Regions from separate parts of the Faecalibacterium sp. BIOML-A1 genome, predicted to be linked through region 2. Evidence: a T-box and tRNA genes for the amino acid it is inferred to sense, from the RefSeq annotation. Region 2 holds a T-box; the other holds one or more tRNA genes.

Region 1 (5,050 bases), on a different contig from region 2:
TCGATCACGGCAAGACCAAGCCGGGCAAACTCTACGCCTTCGCTGAGGATGGCGTGGGTGCCCACCACAAGGTCGGCTTCGTCGTTCCGGATGGCGGCAAGGGTGGTGCGGCGTGCAGCGGCCTTCATGCCGCCGGTCAGCAGGGCCACCCGCATCCCGAAGGGGGCAAGCATCCGGTTCAGGCCTTCGGCGTGCTGGGTGGCCAGAATTTCCGTCGGGGCCAGCAGCGCGGCCTGATACCCCGCTCGGATGCAGGCCCAGATGGCGGCAGCCGCCACCAGCGTTTTGCCGCTGCCCACATCGCCCTGCAAAAGGCGGTTCATGGAAGTCTCGCCCGCCATGTCGGCCAGAATCTCGCTCACGGCCCGGCGCTGGGCTCCGGTGGGGGAAAAGGGCAGGCTGGCCCAGAACAGGGACGGGTCGGCAAGCTGCATGGGCGCACCGGTGGCAGCGGCACCCCGGTTTTTCATCCGGCCAATGCCCAGCTGCAAAACCAGAAGTTCTTCATAGATCAGCCGCCGCCGGGCTGCATAGGCCTGCTCTTCGGTGGCGGGGCAGTGGATGGCCCGCACGGCATCTGCCTTGGAGAGCAGACGGTATTTTGCCAGCATTTCCGGCGGAAGAGGGTCGGGCAGAAGCTCTGCATGGGGCAGCAGCTGCCGCACGCACTTGGCGATGGCATTGCTGGTCAGGCCCTCGGTCTGGGGGTAGACCGCTTCAAAGGGAGAAGCCTTGATCTGCTCAGCGGTGCGCACCTGCGGGTTGACCATCTGGCGGCGCAGCATCCCGCCGGTAACGATGCCTTGAAAATAGTATTCCTGCCCCAGCTGCAGCTTCTGGGCGGCATACGGATTATTGAACCATGTGATCTCCAGACTGGACACATCGTCCCCCGCAGTGATGCGCTCCATCCGCCGCCCGCCCGGCAGGATACGCCCGCCGGGTTTGGCGAACACCTCGGCCCTGACGACGCACTCCACATCGGTGGGCGCTTCGGCGATGGAATAGGGTTTGGTGAAGTCGATATATCTGCGCGGGTAGTGGCACAGCAGGTCGGCCAGCGTCACGATGCCCAGCTTCTCGAACCGCTCAGCGGTCTTGGGGCCAACGCCCTTCAGGTAGCGCACCGGCGTATCCGGGGTGAGGGTGGTATGGTTTTCGGCGGGCATGGCGTGTCAGCTCCTTTCCTGGATGCAATATAGCCATTGTAACACGGAGCGGCAGCGGATGCAAATGGCCCAAAAAGGAAAAACCGGCAGGACCTTTGCCTTTGGGCAGGAACTGTGGTACACTCGGAAGAAAAAGAGGGGAGAATATTTATGGAGATCCGTAAGGGGACCTTAAAGGACTTGGAGGCCATTGCAGCGGTGGAGGCGGCCTGCTTCCCGGCGGCAGAGGCGGCTACGGCAGAGGAGTTTGCCGGGCGGCTGCAGCAGTACGGCGATCATTTTTGGCTGCTGTGGGAGGGGGAAAGGCTGCTGGCCTTTGTGGACGGCTTTTGCACCGACTGGCCGGACCTGACCGATGAGATGTACGCCGACGCCTCCCTCCACCGGGAGAATGGTGCCTGGCAGATGATCTTTGGGGTAAACACCATCCCGGCCTGCCGCAGACAGGGGTACGCCGGGCAGCTGCTGCAGCAGGCCATTGCCGACGCCCGGGCCCAAGGCCGGAAGGGGCTGGTACTGACCTGCAAGGAGGCCCTGGTGCACTACTATGCAAAGTTCGGCTTTGTGAACGAGGGCGTTTCCGGCTCCACCCACGGGGGCGTGGTGTGGTACCAGATGCGGCTGAAGTTCTGAGGGGGACGATCTGGAATGGCCTACGCCTTGCTCCGGCCGTATTCAGCGGAAGAATAATTTTTAAGAGAGCAATGCCGGAGCGTCCGCGGAAGCTCCGGCATTGCATTTTCACTGGAGGGGGCGTAAAGGTAGACGGCATTTGCAGTGCCGCTTTCTGCGAAAGTGCGGCACTGCGGCAGACTTTTCGGCTTAGCTGCAAAGTGACCGGTTTCGCCAGAGGCTCTCCCTTTGAGGAAAGACTTCCCCCGCTCCGGGGGAAGATGTCACCGCAGGTGACAAAAGGGGGAGTCTGTCACCGTAGGTGACGGAGAGGGCGAGGAGGCTGATAGGGAACAGCGCAAAAACAAAAAATCCCGGGAACCGAAGTTCCCGGGATTCTTTTGGAGGTGACGACCAGATTTGAACTGGTGGATGAGGGTTTTGCAGACCCTTGCCTTACCACTTGGCCACGTCACCATATTTAGGAGTGGGATTCCACTCCTGTTGGAGCGGCCGACGAGGCTCGAACTCGCTACCTCCACCTTGGCAAGGTGGCGCTCTACCAGATGAGCTACGGCCGCATATTCGGTGCATTTTACCTTGCACCCATCATTTCTGATGCCCTGAAAACAAGTTTCAAAGTAGGTGAAAGCTTGCGCTTTCTTGGTGGCGACCCGGATCGGGCTCGAACCGACGACCCCCAGCGTGACAGGCTGGTGCTCTAACCAACTGAGCTACCGGGCCATATTGGAGCAACCGTTGCTGCTCCGTTATGGAGCGGCCGACGAGGCTCGAACTCGCTACCTCCACCTTGGCAAGGTGGCGCTCTACCAGATGAGCTACGGCCGCATATTGGAAACCCTGCTGGATTTCCTTAGCTGGTGCCTCCGATCGGAATCGAACCAATGACACGGGGATTTTCAGTCCCCTGCTCTACCGACTGAGCTACAGAGGCGCACCGGACGATGATTATTATACCTGAAATTTCGATTTTGTAAAGGGGTAAATCCAAATTTTTTTCAGAAAATTGAAACTTTCTTGATTTTGGTCGCTCCAGCGCGTAAAATAAGAATGACTTTTTCAACCTGCTTTCGGCACATCCGGCACAGGACGTGCTGTGTGCGGGCGCGCCAAACAGAAATTGACAAATTCAACAACCTATGGTTTAATGAAAATAAAATAATTCAGGCACTTTTGCCCTTTTTCTCTGCATATACCTATATTATAGTAAAAAAGGGCAGTGGCGTTTTATGATTTGACTACAGACGGCCCGCTTTTTTGCAAGAAAGGCCGGGCCGGGAGGAGCAGCATGGCAAAAAAACAGGAATATGGCAACGAGAGCATTACTTCTTTGAAGGGTGCCGACCGTGTGCGTAAGCGCCCGGCCGTTATCTTTGGCTCAGACGGCGTGGAGGGCTGCGCCCACTCCATCTTTGAGATCGTCTCCAACTCCATCGACGAAGCCCGCGACGGCCACGGCGATACCATCAACGTGACCCGCTGTAAGGATGGCAGCGTTATCGTTGAGGACTTTGGCCGCGGTATGCCCGTGGACTGGAACAACGGCGAGGGGCGCTACAATTGGGAGCTGTTGTTCTGCGAGATGTATGCAGGCGGCAAGTATGGCGAGGGTGAGGATAACTACGAGTTCAGCCTTGGCTTGAACGGTCTGGGCCTGTGCGCTACCCAGTATGCTTCTGCATGGATGACCGCCGATATCTACCGTGACGGATACCACTATCACCTTGATTTTAAAAAGGGCGAGAATGTGGGCGGCCTGCAGAAGGAAGCCTACAAGGGCCGCCGCACCGGCAGCATCATTCACTGGAAGCCGGACGACGAGGTGTTCACCGACATCGATGTGCCTGGCAGCTACTATAAGGATACCCTGCGCCGTCAAGCGGTGGTCAACGCAGGCCTGACCCTGAACTTCACCGATGAAAAGGAGAAAGACCCTGCCACTGGCAAGGCGTGGTACGAGAGCTGGTGCTATGAGCACGGCATCGCGGACTATGTGGCCGAGGTGGCAGGGGAGGATACCCTGACCCCGGTGTTCAGCTGCGAGAGTGAGGCTGTGGGCCGGGACCGCGAGGACCAGCCGGATTACAAGGTGCGCATGAGCGCGGCGTTCTGCTTCTCCAATAAGGTGCAGATGCTGGAATATTACCACAACTCTTCCTGGCTGGAGCACGGCGGCAGCCCGGAGCACGCGGTGCGCACCGCCTTTGTCTATCAGATCAACAAGTACCTGAAGGAAAAGAACCTCTATAAAAAAGGTGAGAGCGCCATTAGCTTTCAGGATGTGCAGGACTGCTTGGTGTATGTCTCGTCCAGTTTTTCCACCCGCACCAGCTACGAGAACCAGACCAAAAAGGCCATCACCAACAAATTCGTCTCGCAGGCTATGACCGACTTCCTCAAGCATTATCTGGAAGTGTATTTTCTGGAAAAGCCGGACGAGGCCCAGAAGATCTGCCAGCAGGTGCTGGTGAACAAGCAGAGCCGTGAGCATGCGGAAAAAACGCGCCAGAGCATCAAAAAAACCCTGTCCACCCAAATCGACCTTGCCAACCGGGTGCAGAAATTCGTGGACTGCCGCACCAAGGATGCATCCCGCCGCGAGCTGTATATCGTGGAGGGCGATTCCGCTATGGGTGCGGTCAAGTCCAGCCGCGACAGTGAATATCAGGCCATCATGCCCATCCGCGGCAAAATTTTGAACTGCCTGAAGGCCGACTATGCCCGCATCTTTAAATCGGATGTCATCGTGGATCTCATCAAGGTGATGGGCTGCGGCGTGGAACTGGGCGGCAAACACAACAAGGAGCTGGCCACCTTCAATCTCGATAATCTGCGGTTCAATAAAATCGTCATTTGTACCGATGCCGATGTGGACGGCTACCAAATCCGCACGCTGGTGCTCACCATGCTCTACCGCCTGACCCCGACCCTGATCGAGAAGGGCTATGTGTATATCGCAGAGTCGCCGTTGTATGAAATTACAACGAAAGACCGAACTTATTTCGCCTACACCGAGCCGGAAAAGACAGCGTTTCTGGAAGAGATCGGCGAGAAAAAATACACCATCCAGCGCTCCAAAGGTCTGGGTGAGAACGACCCTGAGATGATGTGGCTGACCACCATGAACCCGGAGAGCCGCCGTCTGATCAAGGTGATGCCCACTGATGTGGTGCAGACCGCGCAGGTGTTCGATATCCTGCTGGGTGATAACCTTGCAGGCCGCAAGGAACACATTGCGCAGCACGGCG
Region 2 (5,050 bases):
TCTTGCTTTCGCAAGACCGCTCCGTTTGCTTGAACGCCCCACTGGGGCGATTCATTGCTTTCGCAACCGCAAAGCTTTTCAGCGTCTATTGGTTCTTTTCAAAGGCTTCCTGCTGTGGCTTCGGAAGTCATTCTTTTGCCTCAGCGCTTGGCGCTCAAGTATAATACCACACCCCCGCCTCCTTGTCAACACTTTTTGACAACTTTTTTCATCTTTTTTCTTGCGCTGCTGAAAAACGTTCATTTTCTTGTATTCAACGTTCTCTTTTTACGCAAAAAACCGCCTGCACATTCCTGCACAGACGGCCTTATATTACTTCTATAATAGAGTTAGCGGATCTCGATGCCCAGCTTGAACTTCAGGTTGCCGAGGATCTTCTTGACCACGCGCTCCACTTCCTCAGTGGAAACTTCCTTTTTCGGATCGGACAGAGACAGGGTGAACGCCATGCTCTTTTTGCCCTCGCCGAGATTTGCGCCGCGGTAGATATCGAACAGCTTGATCTCACCCACCAGAGGGCTGGCCTTCTTGATGGTCTCTTCGATCTCGCCGCAGGTGATCTTTTCATCGCAGACCAGTGCCAGATCACGCTTGACAGCAGCGTAGGGACTGAGCGGCTGATAGCGCAGCTCGCCGTCCACGCAGGACATCAGAGCCTCGTAATCCAGCTCGCCCAGATAAATATTCTGGCTATCCTTCTGATCCTTTGCAATTTCCAGCTCGCCGTTGATCTCGTTGGACAGCTTGCCAAACACACCCAGACGCTTGTCACCACAGTAAACAGCGGCGCTGATGCCGGGGTGCAGCCACGGGGTGGTCTCGCGCTTGTAGTCAAAGCTCAGGCCAAAGCCAGCTGCCAGTGCTTCCAGTGCACCCTTAACGGTGAAGAAATCTTCTTCAGGGCCGAATGCGCCGATGCACAGGGTCTGGCGCTCGTGCGGATGCTCGTTGATGGGCAGTTCCTTGGCAAGATACACCGGTGCCATCTCGAACAGACGGCCTTCTGTGTTGCCCTTCTTGAGATTGTCCACAATGACATTCAGCATGGAGGGAGCCAGCAGGGTGCGCATGATGGACAAATTCTCGCTGATGGGGTTCAGGATGCGGATGGCCTTGCGGGCTTCATCATCCGCCGGGATGTGCAGCATATCCAGTTCTGCGTTGGAGTAGAAGGCCAGCGTGGAGGCCTCATAGAAGCCCTGTGCGGCCAGCAGACGCTTGGTCTTGAGCTGCTGCTTCTGGTCATAGTTCAGACCGCCGTTTGTAACGGAGGCAGTGTTCAGGAAGGTGGGCACAATGTGGTCGTAGCCGTACTCACGGATGACCTCCTCGGCCAGATCCGGGAAGCTCTCCACGTCCTCGCGGTACAGGGGTGCGGACACATCCCAGCTGCCATCGGCCTGTACATCCACCGTGAACTCCAGACGCTGCAGAATGTCGATCATGGTCTGATCCGGCACGGTGATGCCCAGCACGCCGCAGATCTTAGCCGGAGTGGTAACGATGTGCTTGCGCTCCATCGGGCGGCCATCGGTCAGGTCATATTCCAGCGTGGTGATGTCGCCGCAGTCCAGCTCCTGGATCAGGTGCAGGGCACGGGCAAGGCCCAGTTCAGGAGAGTGGCGGTCCACACCCTTCTCGTAGCGGGCGGAGGAGTCGCTGTTCTGGCCCAGAGCGCGGCTGGTCTTGCGCACGCAGTCGCGGGCAAAGGTGGCACACTCAAACAGCAGGCTGGTGGTGTTCTCATCCATGCCGGAGTTTGCGCCGCCCATGATGCCGGCAAGTGCCACCGGCTTTTCGGCATCGCAGATGACCAGATTGTTGGGGTTCAGAGTGAACTCCTTCTCATCCAGCGTGACGATCTTTTCGCCCGCATGGGCGCGGCGCACATCGATGGTGCGGCCGGCGACCTTGTTCAGGTCAAAGGCGTGCATGGGCTGACCCATTTCCAGCAGGGTGTGGTTGGTGATATCCACCACGTTGCTGATGGAGCGCAGGCCGCACAGAGCCAGATGGCGCTTCATCCAGCGGGGAGACTCGCTCATGCGGATGTTGCGCACATAGTGTGCCATATAGCGGGGGCACAGGTCCGGAGCCTCCACCTTGACGGTGATGGGCGCATCCGGCTCGCAGACGGCCTTGTAGTCCATTGCGGGCATGTGCAGGGGCTTGCCCAGAACGGCAGCCACCTCGCGGGCGATGCCCAGAACGGACTGGCAGTCCGGGCGGTTGGCGGTGATGGAGATATCAAAGATATAGTCGTCCAGACCCACCACCGGCGCAATATCGGTGCCGGGGACAGAGTCCTCGGGCAGAATGAGCAGGCCGTAGACCTCAGAGCCCGGGAACAGGTCATCGTTCAGGCCCAGCTCTTCGCCGGAGCACAGCATACCGTTGGACTCCACGCCCTGCATCTTGCGGGCCTTGATCTTGATGCCGCCGGGCAGGGTGGAGCCATCCAGAGCCGCGGGCACGCAGTCGCCCAGCTTCATGTTGGCGGCACCGGTGCTGATGCGGATGTCGTGGCCGTAGTCTCCGCAGTCCACCACACACTTGGTCAGGTGGGTGCCCTCCTGCTTTTCCATCTCCACGATCTTGCCGACGACCACCTTGCTGATGCCGGCATCCAGCGGGATCAGCTCTTCGACCTCAAAGCCGCAGGAGAAGAGCTTTTCCTCCAGTTCCTGCGCAGTAACGTCGATATCTACAAATTCTTTTAACCAGCTGAAAGGTACTTTCATTGTCTCTTCTCTCCCCTCTTATTCGTGGAACTGCTTGAGGAACTGCAGGTTGTTCTCGAACATCAGGCCGATGTTGTTGATGCCATACTTCAACATGGCGATACGCTCGATGCCGATGCCGAAGGCGAAGCCGGAATACTCGTCCGGGTCGATATTGCAGTTCTCCAGCACCTTGCGGTTGACGACACCGCCGCCCAGCACCTCGATCCAACCGGTGTGCTTGCACAGCGGGCATCCCTTACCGTGGCACTCGAAGCAGCTCACGTCCACCTCCACGCTGGGCTCGGTGAACGGGAAGTAGGAGGGACGCAGGCGGGTGCGGGTGTCAGCGCCGAACAGCTTCTGCACGAAGGTGTTCAGTGCGCCCTGCAGGTCGCCCAGCGTGATGCCCTTATCCACCACCAGACCTTCCATCTGGTGGAACATGGGGCTGTGGGTAGCGTCCGAGTCGGAACGGAACACACGGCCGGGCATCAGGATCTTGATGGGCGGCTTCTGAACGTCCATGGTGCGGATCTGGCCGCCGGAAGTCTGGGTACGCAGCAGGAACTCCTCCGACAGGTAGAAGGTGTCCTGCATGTCGCGTGCCGGGTGATCCTTGGGCACGTTCAGGCGGGTAAAGTTGTGGTCATCGTCCTCGATCTCCGGGAAGGTACCCACCGAAAAGCCCATGCCGGAGAACACGTCGATGATCTGGTTGGTGATCAGGGTCAGCGGGTGCAGACCGCCCACAGAGCGGGTCTTGGCGGGCAGCGTGATATCCACCGTCTCCGCAGCATTGCGGGCAGCAAGCTCTGCCTGCTTCACCTGTTCTGCAGCAGCGTCGTAATCTGCCTGAACCTTTGCCTTGAGTTCATTGATGATCTTGCCCATAGCGGGGCGCTCTTCCGGCGCAACGGTGCGCAGGTTCTTCATCAGGGCAGGGATCTTGCCGTTTTTGCTGAGGTACTCCTGCCAGAAGGAGGCCAGCGTTTCCTTGCCGGACACCTGACCAAGGCTTTCAGCGGCCTGTTTTGCCAGCTCGTCGATCATTGCTTGCATGGATGTTCTCTCCTTTATTCTTCGTGTTGATGAGCGGAGTGCAACAAAAAAGCTCCGTCCCCTGCCCGATTTCTCAGGCAAAAGGGACGAAGCTGTTGATTCTTAGCTCCGCGGTACCACCCGGTTTCCACCCGTGCACAGATGCCGGGCGGCTCTCAGAACGCCGTAACGGGGCGTGGCCGTTCTGTACTACTGCTGTTTCGCACAGACCGCTCAGGAGCGAACTTCAGCCAGCCCGCACACGGAAGCCCTCTCAGCCGGTGAAGCTTCTCTCTTTGCCGTGCGGTACAGACCTACTCTCTCCGTCGCTGCGTTTGGGAGTATTCAGGTTTTATAACCAAGAGTTATGTTACCACATTTCGGGACAGTTTGCAAGGGCTGTGCAGTTACTTTCCGCAAAAATCGCGTTCAGTGGAGGTTTTTTCACAAAGCCGCAACCATTATGAATCGTTTATGTCATCCATTATGAGCTGAAACAATTCTCCCAGGTCGATTAGTGGCGCAAACTCTTTATCAACTTTGTAATCATCTGAAATTTTTACCACGACCACACCGTCGATCTGCTGGATATATCCTTCCTGCGGATAGACTGGCATCTGTTCCAGCTCTGTTCTGCTGTACAGTTCCCCGTACTGTTCCACCGAGCAATGCTTGAGTTTTGCCGGAGTAATATCCCTGAAAACCGCTTTCCAAGACGCTCTGGCCGAGTAATCGTTCAGCCAGAAGCGGCCCATCTGCGCATACGGATTTGCATAGAGGTAATACTCCCTCTTCATAAAACTGGAGTTCGAGCTGGGTCTGCCCACAAACAGTACCGGCAGCTGCTCGTTATCGTCAAAATATCCGCTGCTCATCAGGTCGTCCGCAATGTGATCCGACATGCTCTTGAGTGTTTTTCTTCCCTCATACATAGCTTCCTGATCGATCACGGCAGAGCAGACATTGCCATAGACGACCAAAACCGCAAGTACTACAGCCCCTGTCCGGGCAGCACGTACATACTTTTTTACCATAGGCTGATTTGTGCGCGTCCCTTCAAGCAGCAGCAGACATACCGGCACGAACAGATTCAATCCTTCGCCCATCTGCAAAAGCCAGACCGCCTCGCTTGTGATCAGCATGATGGCATTGCACATGATGGGCAAAACGATCAGCGCTGCCACTCCCAGAAGGATATATTCCCAATTTTTCCGGTGAAGCATTTTTCTGAAGCGGTTCAGCAGTCCGCTGCTCAGCGCCAGAAATACCAAAACAAAAAAGCCCACCGG

What was found. The T-box of region 2 lies ahead of pheS (phenylalanine--tRNA ligase subunit alpha). A T-box ahead of a tRNA ligase gene usually reads a tRNA of that ligase, here a tRNA-Phe.
Region 1: it has a tRNA-Phe gene. The T-box ahead of pheS (phenylalanine--tRNA ligase subunit alpha) is inferred to sense a tRNA for this amino acid. The anticodon was not compared.

Annotation. Positions count from the first base shown of each region.
Region 1 is NZ_WKZJ01000016.1:33,892-38,941, reverse strand. Features, by position in the region: gene recG (ATP-dependent DNA helicase RecG) at 1-1,169, opposite strand, end outside; gene GKG36_RS13415 (GNAT family N-acetyltransferase) at 1,320-1,802, shown strand; tRNA gene GKG36_RS13410 (tRNA-Cys) at 2,184-2,258, opposite strand; tRNA gene GKG36_RS13405 (tRNA-Gly) at 2,287-2,362, opposite strand; tRNA gene GKG36_RS13400 (tRNA-Asp) at 2,449-2,525, opposite strand; tRNA gene GKG36_RS13395 (tRNA-Gly) at 2,555-2,630, opposite strand; tRNA gene GKG36_RS13390 (tRNA-Phe) at 2,661-2,736, opposite strand; gene GKG36_RS13385 (toprim domain-containing protein) at 3,091-5,050, shown strand, end outside.
Region 2 is NZ_WKZJ01000008.1:120,678-125,727, reverse strand. Features, by position in the region: gene pheT (phenylalanine--tRNA ligase subunit beta) at 330-2,741, opposite strand; gene pheS (phenylalanine--tRNA ligase subunit alpha) at 2,760-3,782, opposite strand; T-box leader at 3,862-4,100, opposite strand; gene GKG36_RS10075 (glucosyltransferase domain-containing protein) at 4,223-5,050, opposite strand, start outside.